One region of the Mesorhizobium sp. B2-3-10 genome, then DNA from elsewhere that is predicted to be linked to it. Evidence: riboswitches for the same ligand, from Rfam matches in the RefSeq annotation. Region 1 holds a riboswitch; the other holds the start of a gene.
The links. A riboswitch is a leader RNA that binds a small molecule or an ion and turns the genes downstream of it on or off. The one in region 1 is predicted to bind thiamine pyrophosphate.
Positions count from the first base shown of each region.

Region 2: linked by a shared signal. The riboswitch ahead of thiB (thiamine ABC transporter substrate binding subunit) and the one ahead of FJ943_RS23855 (YkoF family thiamine/hydroxymethylpyrimidine-binding protein) in region 1 are both predicted to bind thiamine pyrophosphate.

Region 1 is NZ_VFVT01000008.1:283,907-290,327, forward strand. It holds gene FJ943_RS23835 (glycosyltransferase family 39 protein) at 1-66, shown strand, start outside; gene msrA (peptide-methionine (S)-S-oxide reductase MsrA) at 234-752, shown strand; gene FJ943_RS29835 (putative RiPP precursor) at 903-992, shown strand; gene FJ943_RS23845 (formyltransferase family protein) at 1,091-2,143, shown strand; gene FJ943_RS23850 (hypothetical protein) at 2,202-2,507, opposite strand; TPP riboswitch at 2,783-2,896, shown strand; gene FJ943_RS23855 (YkoF family thiamine/hydroxymethylpyrimidine-binding protein) at 2,887-3,495, shown strand; gene FJ943_RS23860 (ABC transporter permease) at 3,458-4,321, shown strand; gene FJ943_RS23865 (ABC transporter ATP-binding protein) at 4,318-5,085, shown strand; gene FJ943_RS23870 (ABC transporter substrate-binding protein) at 5,078-6,094, shown strand; gene FJ943_RS23875 (isoprenylcysteine carboxylmethyltransferase family protein) at 6,354-6,421, shown strand, end outside.
Region 2 is NZ_VFVT01000001.1:903,935-910,355, forward strand. It holds gene FJ943_RS04585 (ABC-F family ATP-binding cassette domain-containing protein) at 11-1,831, opposite strand; gene FJ943_RS04590 (thiamine diphosphokinase) at 1,833-2,492, opposite strand; TPP riboswitch at 2,579-2,693, shown strand; gene thiB (thiamine ABC transporter substrate binding subunit) at 2,737-3,735, shown strand; gene thiP (thiamine/thiamine pyrophosphate ABC transporter permease) at 3,804-5,432, shown strand; gene thiQ (thiamine ABC transporter ATP-binding protein) at 5,425-6,201, shown strand.

The DNA of each region.
Region 1 (6,421 bases):
ATTCCGCCCGGCACGCGATATGTGCCGGCTGCCGCCAGCAGCCGGACCCGGCATCCGCGCAGCTAGGGTGAGCGGCGTCGTGCGATCCCCCTATAATACAACCGGACGGCCGCTCGTCTGACTGGACGAAGCTGGCATCAATGCCCATTTATGCACTATCCAAGTTTGTGCCGCGCAATTCCCGACGGAGAGCCGCTACACTTCCCCGGAATTGCCTTTTGAGGAGACGTGACATGGCGACTTCGAGCGAACGTGCAGTGCTTGCCGGCGGCTGCTTCTGGGGCATGCAGGATTTGATCCGGCGCTTCCCGGGTGTCCTTGCCACGCGTGTCGGCTACAGTGGCGGCGACGTGCCGAACGCCACCTATCGCAATCATGGCACCCATGCCGAAGCCATCGAGATCACCTTCGACCCGGCGAAAATCAGCTTTCGCCAGCTTCTGGAATTCTTCTTCCAGATACATGATCCGACGACGCGCAATCGCCAGGGAAACGATGTCGGCATGAGCTATCGCTCCGCAATCTACTACACCGATGAGGAGCAGAAGCGTGTGGCGGAGGACACCATCGCCGATGTCGACGCCTCCGGCCTGTGGCCCGGCAAGGTCGTCACCGAACTTGCGCCGGCCGGAGCGTTCTGGGAGGCCGAACCCGAGCACCAGGACTATCTCGAGAAATATCCCAACGGCTACACCTGCCATTTCGTCAGACCAGGCTGGAAGCTGCCGGTTCGTGAAAAGGCGGTTTCATAAGGTTCACCAGCCGTTTTGGCAGCAGGTGGGGTATAAACGCCCGTCGATTGCCAAGGATCATACGCATAGGGGCTGTTGGCCGCCGTGGCGGTTGACAGTTCGTTGCGTTGCTGGCCAACTGTGTGGGTTGATCGATCATCGGGGATGAGCATGAAGAAGATCTACGAAAAGCCGGTGTTGGTGAAGCGGGAAAGACTCTCAAGTGTTGCGGCGGGACCGCTTTCTTCCAAGGCAGCCTGACCGGCCAGGCCGGCTTTCGGGCCTGGCCGGCCGAGTTGTAACGGTGATCGAATTGCTGGTGCGGGCAGGCTACGTCTTGCCCCGCTGGGCTTGAGAAGATGATTTCTTCCGAACCCGCGGCCTGCGCCGGGCAACTCAATGCAATTTTCATCCTGGATGTTTCTGCTTATACCGGGCCGCTGCTTTCCGGATGGATCGAGGCGGGAAACCGTGTTGGTGCGATCATCGTGCCTGGTTTTCAACGCCCATCCAGAGGCTTCAGCATTGGCAATTTTCGGCGCAGGCTGAGGCGCCGGCTTTTGCTCAGGCGCCATCTCGGCAACACGCCGGTAAAGCTGATCGAATTCCGCCGGCCTTACGACTGGAACGAGCTTGCCCGGCAATTGCCTGACGTCGCCGCGGATGTGCTGATCTGCTTCGCTTTCCCGACCTTGATCCCGCAGCAGCTGCTCGACCTCTTTCCCAAGGGCGGGCTTAATTTTCATCCGGCGCTGCTGCCCAACTACCGGGGGCCGCATCCTCTCCATCGTCTTGTCGCGGATGGCCAGCATGCCGTCCATGGCGGCGTGACACTGCATAAGATGTCGGCCAATTTCGACGACGGCGACATCCTCGGACAAGTGCCGTTCACCGAAGCAGACTGGGCATCGCGGCGGGATATGGTGGACGGCGTGGCGAGCGCGATGCGCCGGTTGGTGCGTGAGGTGGCGCCAGGCTATTGCAAGAATTTGGTGTCGGGGATGCGGCAGCCAGCCGGTGATTTCGTCTGGGCTCGACTTGAGCGGGACCACATGGCGATTTCGTCCGACATGTCGATCGGGCACGTTGCCCGGATGTGGCACGTATTGGGCGCTAAACCCGGTATCTATCTGGATGTCGCCGGCCGCAAGGTCAGGCTGGCCTTCCAGGTCAGGCGACTGGGTCCGCCAACCGGAAAGGGTCCCCTAAGGCGATGGGGGATGGTGGAGTTCGATCTTGCCAATGGCCGGGTTCGGCACCTCACCTACGGGCGCCTGCTCAAACGGCTGATGAAAATATACGCCTCGTTCCCACGCCCCCGGGCCGGCAAACCGTACGCTGAATTAAGGGTCTTTGGCCGGGTGGGCAGTGAAGCGGCACCACAGCCGCCAGCGAGTAGTCGCGGACACTGAATCCCAATAGTGGGAACCGCGGAAACTGCGTCCGCGGTTCCCATATCGCGATGGCAAACTACTTTCCGCAGTTGTTGTCATTCACGGTGGGCGCGGTGGCGTTGCCGTTGGCGTCCGTCTGTGCACCCTGCGGGTTGGTCGGGCAATTCTTGTCCGCATTGGAATTCATGTCGCCCGGCGTGGTGGTCGTGCTGTTGGTCGCGCCCGGATCGATCGTACTGGGCGCCGGGGTGCTTGGGTCCACAGTGACGGACTTGCCGCTGCCGCCGGACCCATCCGCGCCCGCCGCGCTATTGCTTTGCGCCATGGCGGATGTTGCAACGGCAATGGTGAAGGCCGAAGCCGCGAGGATTTTCATGAACATGATTTGTCTCCATTTTCTGTGAACTCGTCGCCGGGAACGGTGCACGGTTTCGCGGAAATCATGAACCGCTCAATCTCTTGTTTTGACACAATCCCGAACGGAAAATTGGTCCTGGAATCGCGTCCAGCGACTGGTGGGACAACCCCTCGGAATGGCGAAGGTTCCAGACAAATTTCCGCGCCGGCGATGTCCAATTGCCCTGGAGCTCGGGCAATGCTTTAGCGCGGCTTGCCAAAAAAACAGCTTTCCCAACCGTCCGAATGATGCTTTAACGCGCCTATCCACAGGGGTGCTCCGTACGGTCGGGGCTGAGACGGGGGCGGCAAGCCCACAGACCCTAGAAGCTGATCTGGGTAATACCAGCGGAGCGAGGCGGGCGATGTTTTCAGGCGCACAGGTTTCTCTATATCCAATGGCCGACGATTTCGTCGGCATCATTCTGGGCGCGCTCGGCGCGCTCGATCCGTACCGTGACAAGCTCAGGATCGAGACCGACGACATTTCGACCTTGCTGGTCGGGGCGCCCGAGGTGTTATTCCCTGCGCTGCGCGACCTTTTTGTGGCCGCGTCTGGCAGCGGCAGGCATTGCGTGCTGTCAGCCACCATTTCGCGTGGCTGCCCAGGCGAGCCGGATGACCCGATCTGCCGCTCCGACACGTTCGGCGGACCTGCCGGGCCACTCGGCCCGCGCAAGCAAGCCGCCATCACCGCAGTGCGCGGCGCGCCGGCCACTGGCCAGCCGGCGGCGGCGCAGTTCTCGCTCTATGTGATGGGCACTGACGACCACATGGACGAAATCTATGGCTGCATAGATTTCCTGAAGCAGTCCGGCGTCTACGATCGCTCCAAGAATTTCTGCACCAAGCTGCGCGGCGATGCCGGCGCGATCTTCTCCGCCCTCGATGAAGCCTTCTGCCGCTTCGGGCCCGGCGCCGGCCATGTAACCCTCGATGTCACGGTCTCGGCCAACAGTCCCACCGCCGTCTGAACCGCTCGTGGTCTCATCGTCATTCAACCCGCGTAACGTCGCGGGCTTCTCCGCAAAAACAGCGCCGGCCGTGATATCGATCGGTTTGGTGCTCGTGGCCTGGGAACTGTACGCAAACATTTCCGGCATCAAGCCGACGGTTCTGCCGGCGCCCTCGCGCGTCTTCGAACAGGCGATGCTCAATCGGGAAGCCTTGGTCGACAACGCCATTCCCACGGTCCGCGCCACGCTGATCGGTTTTGCCTGTTCGCTCAGTGCCGCCTTCGCCCTGTCGATGCTGGTCGACTTCTTCCAGCCTTTGCGGCGAGCGCTGTTTCCCATCTTCATAGTCAGCCAGACTTTGCCGCTGGTCGCCATCGCGCCATTGGTGGTGCTGTGGTTCGGCTTCGGGCTGGCGCCCAAGATCGTGCTGGTGGCGCTGGTCACCTTCTTCCCGATGCTGGTCGCGCTGGTACAGGGCTACGAGGCTACCGAGGTGGAGATCGGTCAGATGCTGCGTGCCATGGGAGCAGGGCGTTGGCGTGTCTTCATGCTGGCACGATTGCCTTCGGCGCTGCCTTATTTCTTCGCTGGCCTCAGGATATCCATCACCTATGCCGTCGTCGGCGCCATTTTCGCCGAATATGCAGGCGCGGCCAAAGGGCTGGGCATCTACATGCTCAACGCCAAGAACAATTTCCGTCCCGACCTGGTGCTCGCCGCCGTCTGCGTCAGCGCAGCGCTCACCCTTGTCCTGTTCGGGCTGACGATGCTGCTGCAGCGTCTTGCCATGCCCTGGGAACGAGCCGCTGGCAGGCAAGGCGCTGGAAAAGGTCCAGAAGCATGAGCCGGCTCGAATTGCGGCATGTTCGCAAGGCGTTTGGCGGGCTCGATGTGCTCGCCGACATTTCGCTTCGTGTCGATGCCGGCGAATTCGTCTCGATCCTTGGACCTTCGGGAGCCGGCAAGTCGACGCTGTTCCAGCTTCTGACCGGCGCCGAGCATGGCGAGGGTGAGATGTTCTTCGACGGCGTGCCGCTCGACGATCACGGCAGGCATTTCGCCTTCATGCCGCAGCGCGACGCGCTGATGCCGTGGCGGCGCATCCTCGACAACACCACGCTCGGACTCGAGGTGCAAGGCGTCAGCCGCAAGGCGGCACGGAAGCGTGTGGCTCCGCTGATTGCCGAGTTCGGCCTTGCCGGCTTCGAGTGGCACTTTCCAGCGCAGCTCTCGGGCGGCATGCGCCAGCGCACGGCGCTTTTACGTACCGTGGTGCAGGAACGCGATATGTTGCTGCTCGACGAGCCGTTCGGCGCGCTCGACGCACTGACCCGTGCGGCCCTGCAGCGCTGGCTCGAACAGATGTGGCGGCACCACCACTGGACGGCGTTGCTGATCACTCATGACGTGCGCGAAGCCCTGTTCCTGTCCGACCGCATCTATGTGCTGTCCGCGCGGCCTGCCCGGGTCGTGCGCGAGATCAAGGTGCCGCTGCCGCGCCCGCGCGATTCCGCCAGCGCGGCCACGCGGCAGGCCGGGGCACTCGAGGCCGAGATTCTCGACATTTTGCTCAACCCCCAGCCATCCAAAGGACATGACCATGATTGACTTGACGCGCAGGCAAGCCCTGCTGCTCACCCTTGCCGGCAGCGTACCGCTGATCACCGGATCGAGCCGTTCCTTCGCGGCAACGCGGACGGTCACAGTCGCCCTCGACTGGACGGTCAACACCAACCACATCGGCCTGTTCGTCGCCCGCGATAAGGGATTTTATCGGGAAGCCGGCATCGAGGTCGACATCCTGCCGTACAGCGATACCGGTGCCGGCACGCTTGTCGCCAACCATGTCGCCGATTTCGGGATCAACGGCACCATCAGCCTGTTCACCCAGAAGACCGCGGGGGCCGATCTGAAGGGCGTCTATGCCGTCGTGCAGTCCGAGACAGGCCGGCTGGTGTTCAATGCCGCGCGCAGCGACATCAAAAGCCCGAAAGATCTGGATGGCCTGACCTATGGCGGTTTCGGCAGCGCCTGGGAGACCGCGCTGATCTCGACCATCATCCGTCACGACGGCGGCAAGGGCGATTTCGAGACGGTGACGCTGGGCACTTCCGCCTACGAGGCGCTGGCCAACGGTTCGGTCGACTTCACGCTGGAAGTGTCGACCTGGGAGGGCGTCGAAGCCGAACTCAGGGGCGTTAAGCAGCGCAGTTTCGTCTATGCCGACCATGGCGTCCCCGATGAGCACACCACGCTTATCTCTTCGAGCGAAGCGTATCTCCAGGCGAACCCCGAATTGTCGTCATCCTTCATCCAGGCAACGCGGCGCGGTTACCAATTCGCCGTCGATCATCCAGGGGAGGCCGCCACGCTGCTGATAGCCGCCAACAAGGATGCCCTGACGAATCCGGCCTTGGTCCACGCCTCGCTGAAGGCACTGCTCGAGGGCAATTATCTACGCGGGCAAAATGGTGCCATCGGGACGTTGGACCCTGCCAAGATGGAAGCGATCGGCAACTACCTCTTCGCCGCCGGCATTCTGCGCGACACCGACGGTAAGGTTCTGCCGCAGAGCCCGGATTTCGCCAGGTATTTCAGCAACGCATTTCTGGGGTAGCTGGCCAATCCCTTAAGGAGAGGATCAACTCGGGCGAAACCCATTCCTGGCGATCCTCGAAGCGGAGACAATCTGCACGGCCGTGCCTTGTGTCTCGCATGTCTTTCGGCGGCGCCGTCGCCGTTTCTGATGCCGATATGATCTTCTCGGTTAACCGCACAGCAATGGTTGCGTGCAAAGGTCCCTCCGAGGGATCATCGGGGTTCTTGCCTTGCTTGCACCAAAAAGCGAAACGCTTCCGCGCGTCAACCAGGGCGGGATGATATCCGAAGCGCGCAAGCGCGAGACCCTGGCCGACTTGCGCGAAGGCTTCTTTCGCATTTGTGC
Region 2 (6,421 bases), on a different contig from region 1:
CGACCGCTCTTCACCCTTCCATCTCCTCGCGCAGCATCTCCAGTTCCAGCCATTCTTCCTCGAGCGCGGCCAAGGTCGCACGCTCCTTGTCGAGGGCGGCGATCGTCTTCTGGAACGAGGCCGGGTCGCGTTCGTAATAGGCCGGGTCGGCGATGTTGTTCTCCAGCCGCGAGATCGACGCGGTCACTGCCTCGATCTTCTTGGGCAGGGACTCCAGCGCGAACTTCTGCTTGAACGACAATTTCTTCGCCGGCCCTTTTGGCGCCGCCGGATCGCTCTTGCCCGGTGCCGGCGCATCGCCGGCTTCCGCCTTGGCGCGCGCCTTGCGGTCGTCAAGCCTGGTGCCGCCGCGCTGCGCCAGCATGTCGGAATAGCCGCCGGCATATTCGACCCAGCGGCCGCCGCCGTCCGGCGCGATGATGCTGGTGACTGTGCGGTCGAGGAAATCGCGGTCGTGGCTGACCAGGATGACGGTGCCGGCAAAGCCGGCGACCAGTTCCTGCAGCAGTTCCAGCGTCTCCATGTCGAGATCGTTGGTCGGCTCATCGAGAACCAGAAGATTTGCAGGCCGTGCCAGCACGCGCGCCAGGATCAGCCGCGCCCGTTCGCCGCCGGACAGCTCGCGCACCGGCGTGCGGGCCTGTTCCGGCTTGAACAGGAAATCCTTCATATAGGACACGACATGGCGCTGCTCGCCATTGATGACGAGGTTCTCGCCGCGCCCGTCGGTCAGATATTGCGCCAGCGTCTCTTGCGGGTCGACCGCCTCGCGCTTCTGGTCGAGCGTGGCGATCTCCAGATTGGTGCCAAGCCGTATCGAACCCGCGTCCGGCGCCAATTCGCCGGTCAGCATCTTCAGAAGTGTCGTCTTGCCGGCGCCGTTCGGCCCGACAAGGCCGACGCGGTCGCCGCGCTGGATGCGGGTCGAGAACCCCTTGACGACGGTGAGGTCGCCAAAGCTCTTCTCGATGTTCTTGGCCTCGATCACCAGCTTGCCGGATTCGGCGGCGTCGCTTGCCACCATTGTCGCGGTGCCTTCGGCGCCGCGATGGCCGCGAAAACGCTGACGCATGGTCTGCAATTCGCCCAGACGCCGCATATTGCGCTTGCGCCGCGCCGTCACCCCGTAGCGCAGCCAGTGCTCCTCGCGCACGATTTGGCGGCCGAGCTTGTGCTGCTCGCGCTCTTCCTCTTCCAGCACCAGGTCGCGCCATTCCTCGAAATGGCCAAAGCCCTTGTCCAGCCTGCGCGTCTGGCCGCGATCGAGCCAGACTGTGGCGCGCGACACGCGCTCGAGGAAGCGGCGGTCATGCGAGATGACGATGAGTGCCGAGGAGGTCCGGACGAGCTCTTCTTCCAGCCATTCGATGACAGATAAATCAAGATGGTTAGTCGGCTCATCAAGAAGCAGGATGTCAGGCTCCGGCGCCATGACGCGGGCAAGCGCGGCGCGCCTGGCCTCTCCGCCGGACAGGTCGCCAGGCCGTTCCTCGCCCGACAGGCCGAGATGCTCCATCAGATAGCTGGCGCGGTAGGGATCGTCGGCGGGCCCGAGCCCGGCCTCGACATAGGCGCGCACGGTTGCAAAGCCGTCCATGTCGGGCATTTGCGGCAGATAACGCACCGTCGCCGAAGGCTGGCGGAACACCTCGCCGTCCTGTGGTTCGATCAGGCCGGCGGCGATCTTGAGCAGCGTCGACTTGCCGGACCCGTTGCGGCCGACCAGCGCGATCTTGTCGCCGGCCGAAGCGGTCAAGGCGGCGCCGTCGAGCAGCGGCGCGCCGCCGAAGGTCAGTCTTATCCCGTCGAGATTGAGAAGAGGCGGGGCCATGTCAGCTTTCGGGCAATGGATAGGGATGGGCGAGCAGCAGCGCGCGGCCATGGCCGAGCGCGATGTCGAGGCGGCCCCCGGTCTTGCCGAACTTGACCTCGTTGGAAATGGTCAGCGACGAACCGAACGCCACCTCGACCTTGTCGAGCGGCCATTTGGCGCCGGTGACGGTCAGGCCGGAGAGTTCGGAGAAGCCGAGAATCGAGAACAGCGTGCCGTCGGCATAATCGAAGCCGGCCCTGCCGGGCGGCAAGGGAACACCTTCCTGGGCGCCGCTGGTCAGAAGCACATCCATTCCGGCCTCGGCCAGCCGCAGGCCAAGCGCCAGATGCAGGAAGGCGTGATCGGCGCGCTTGCCGCCGAAGGCGCCCGCCAGCACAAGGCGGGTCGCCCCGCGCTCCAGTGCGGCCGCGATCGCCAGTTCTCCGTCGGTCTTGTCCTTTTCCGCCGGGAAGGTTTGCCGCGGCACGGCGGCGAGGTCGGCGGGCAGATCAGCCGGGACCGAATCGAAATCACCCACCCACAGTTCCGGCACGAGGCCCAGCATCCGCGCATGGCCGATGCCGGCGTCGGCGGCGATGACGCGCGAGCCTTCGACCTGGCGGTCGAGCCGAGGCGTGCGGATGAGGTCGCCGCCAAGCAGGATGGTGAATGTGCTCATATCCCGTCGCCTTACCAGCCCGGCACGGGAAACGGAAGGCGGCAAAGTCCCACTTGCGCGGGTCATCGGCCCGGCCTATGTGTCGAAACGCTCTAACGGGGTGCCGGACGCGAATTTCGCGGGCCGGCTGAGAGGCAGTGTCGCCAACCCGCTGAACCTGATCCGGTTTGTACCGGCGGAGGGATTAGACGTTTCGGACACTCCGACGCCTCAATTCCTTTCAACGCAAACGAAGGAGGCGCCGATGCGCACGCTTTTATATTCTCTGATCGCCGCCACGGCAGTGACCCTGTCCGGGCCGGCCTTGGCCAAGGACAAGCTCACCGTCTACACCTATGAGAGCTTCACCGCCGACTGGGGTCCAGGTCCCGTGGTGAAGAAGGAATTCGAGGCAGAATGCGGCTGCGATCTCGAGTTCGTCTCGGTCGCCGATGGCGTGGCGCTGCTCAACCGCGTCAAGCTGGAAGGCGCTTCGACCAAAGCCGACATCGTGCTCGGTCTCGACACCAATCTCACCGCCGATGCCAAGGCCTCGGGCCTGTTCGCGCCACATGGCGCAATAACGGACGTCAACGTGCCGGGTGGCTGGAGCGACGATACTTTTGTTCCCTTCGACTATGGCTACTTCGCCGTCGTCTACGATACCCAGAAGCTGAAATCGCCGCCGAAAAGCCTGAAGGATTTGGTCGAGGGCAGCGCCGACGACAAGATCGTCATCCAGGACCCGCGCACATCGACGCCCGGCCTCGGCCTGCTGTTGTGGGTGAAGTCGGTCTATGGCGACAAGGCGCCGGAGGCCTGGGCCAAGCTCAAGACCAAGGTCCTGACCGTGACGCCGGGCTGGAGCGAAGCCTATGGCCTGTTCACCAAGGGCGAGGCACCGATGGTGCTGTCCTACACCACCTCGCCGGCCTACCACATGGTCGCCGAGAACACCGAGCGCTATCAGGCGGCCTCGTTCGAGGAAGGCGAATATCTGCAGATCGAGGTCGCGGGCATCACCACGACCGGCGCCAAGAATCCGCTGGCGGAAAAGTTCATGGCCTTCATGACCGGGCCGAAATTCCAGGACGCCATCCCCGAGACCAACTGGATGTTCCCGGCCGGCAAGACCAACAAGCCGCTCAACCCCGCCTTCGACAAACTGGTCAAGCCGACCAAAACCTTGCTGTTCAGCCCGGAGGAGGTGGCGGCCAACCGCAAGGCATGGGTCGATGAATGGCTGGCGGTGATGAGCAAGTAGGTTTTGTGGGCTAATCTCGTGAGATGAACGCTCTACGGCGACGCTCCCTAAGCTTCACCCAATCGTTGATGTGCGGTGTGCAAACCCGCTCTGATCCCCGCATCACAGCTGGCGTGATAGGGCTCGCCGCCATCGCCATTTTGATCGGCGGCGCGTTTGCGGGGCTGCTTGTCGAAGGCGCTCGCGATTTTTCCGGCGCTTGGGCTGCGTTCGATCCCTACCTGTTCCGGGTCGTGCGCTTCACGCTCTGGCAGGCGGCCCTGTCGACGCTGCTCTCGGTCGGGCCGGCCCTGCTCGTGGCGCGGGCGCTGTCGCGGCATCCACGGTTTTTCGGCCGCGCCTTGATCCTGCAGCTCTTCGCCGTGCCGCTGGCGCTGCCGGCGATCGTCGCGGCGCTCGGCATCCTGGCGCTCTATGGCCGCGCCGGCTATTTCTCCGGCTTTCTCAGCGTCGTCGGCGGCCAGGGTTGGCCGGGCATCTATGGCCTGTCCGGCATTCTCGTCGCCCATGTCTTCTTCAACCTGCCGCTGGCCACACGTCTGCTCCTCGAGGCGCTGCAGACCATTCCCTCCGACCAGTGGCGGCTGGCGAGCCAGCTCGGCATGGGGGCGCGGCCGGCATTCCGGCTGATCGAATGGCCGACGCTGCGTGCTGCGCTGCCCGGTGTCGCCGGACTTGTCTTCATGCTGTGCATCACATCCTTCACCATCGTGCTGACGCTCGGCGGCGGGCCGGCCGCGACGACGCTCGAAGTCGGCATCTATCAGGCATTGCGCTTCGATTTCGATCCCGCGAGGGCTGTCGCTCTGACGCTGCTGCAGATCGCCTTGACCTTCATCGTGTTGCTGGGGTTGACCCGGCTCGGAGCCGACGTCGTCGGCGACGTCAACCTGCCGGTCGCGCCGCGCCGCTACCTCTCCGTCAACAGGACCGAAGCGTGGCTGAACGCGACGCTCATCGTGTTGGCCTTGCTCTTCGTTGCCGGGCCGATGGCGGCGACCGTGGCGGCCGGACTTGGCGCCGACCTCGGCCGGCTTGCCGGCGAGGCCACTGTCCGTCAGGCGACGCTGACCAGTGCCGTGCTCGCTTTCCTTTCGGCCTTGCTTTCGGTGATGCTTTCGCTGGCATTGACCATGGCGCGCAGGGCGCTGGCGTCGAACCGCCGCTTCGGGGCAAGGACACTGCTCGAACATGCCACCGATACGGGCGCCGGGTTTGTCCTGGTCGTGCCGCCGATCGTCGTCGGCGCCGGCTGGTTCCTGTTGCTGCGCCATGTCGGCGATGTCTTTGCCATCGCGCCGCTCATGGTCGTCACCGTCAACGCTGTCATGGCGATGCCTTTTGCGCTGCGCGCCATCCGTCCCGCCTATGACGCGGCAAGCGAGCGTCACGAGCGGCTTTGCGCGCAGCTCGGAATTTCCGGCTGGTCAAGACTGTGGCTGGTCGACTGGCCGACGTTGCGGCGCCCGCTCGCCACCGCTTTTGCCTTCGCCATGGCACTGTCGCTCGGCGATCTCGGCGTCATCGCCCTGTTCGGCAGTGATTCCGTGCAGACCTTGCCCTACCTTCTCCTGGCGCGCATGGGCAGCTACCGAACCGAGGACGCCGCCGGCTTGGCGCTGCTGCTCGGCCTTGTCTGCCTGGCACTGGTGCTGGCAGCGGACCGGCTGGGAAAGGAGACGGCCCGCAATGTCTGACGGGGCGGCTGGCGGCAAAGGGGTTTCGGTGCGGCTGGACAAGGTTTCGTTCAGCTATGGCGAGGCGTCGTTCGCCTTCGATGCCGAGTTCACGGCGGGGCAAATCACCGCCATCATGGGACCGAGCGGCTCCGGAAAGTCGACGCTGCTCAATCTGGTGGCCGGGTTCGAGCCGCCGCGATCCGGCCGCGTGCTGATCGGCGGGGCCGATGTCAGCACCGCGCCACCGGCGGCGCGGCCAGTGTCGATGGTTTTTCAGGAAAACAACCTTTTCGCGCATCTTTCCGTCGAGCAGAATGTCGGGCTCGGCCGTTCGCCATCGTTGCGGCTGGCCGAAGCCGATCGCGCTGCGATCGCCGATGCGCTTGCGCGCACCGGCCTTGCCGGCAAGGAGAAGCGGCTGCCGCGCGAACTTTCCGGCGGTGAGCGCCAGCGCGTCGCCCTGGCTCGCGTGCTGGTGCGTGACCGCCCGGTGCTGCTGCTCGACGAGCCCTTCGCTTCGCTTGGGCCCGCCTTGCGAGACGATATGCTCGACCTGGTTGCCGGCCTGCATGCCGAGCGTGGCATGACGGTGCTGTTCGTCACGCATCAGCCGCAAGATGCCCGCCGCATCGGTCAGAGGCTGGTGTTTCTCGAGAACGGCGCCGTCGCCGCTATCGGCACGGCGGATGATTTCTTTGCCGGGGCTGGTCCGGAGGCATTCCGGCGCTATATCGGAGCCGGTGCCGGGGATTCCTTATCACGAGATATTGCCCGGAAGCGGACATAATTTACGCTCAAACCGGCTCGATGCGATGTGGCGCTTGCTTGCCATGACTGGAGTAGTGTGGCTAGGTCCGCTCGATACCGGTCCGGCACAGGCCGTGATTTGCCTACAGCTTCCGTCGCATGCTCCGAGGGGCGCGTGACGGATACTGTAGCAGTTTGTTTTGCGCATGTGGTCATGCGCAGGGACCTGAAAGGAAGCCGTTCTGGCGATCGGCGTTGAC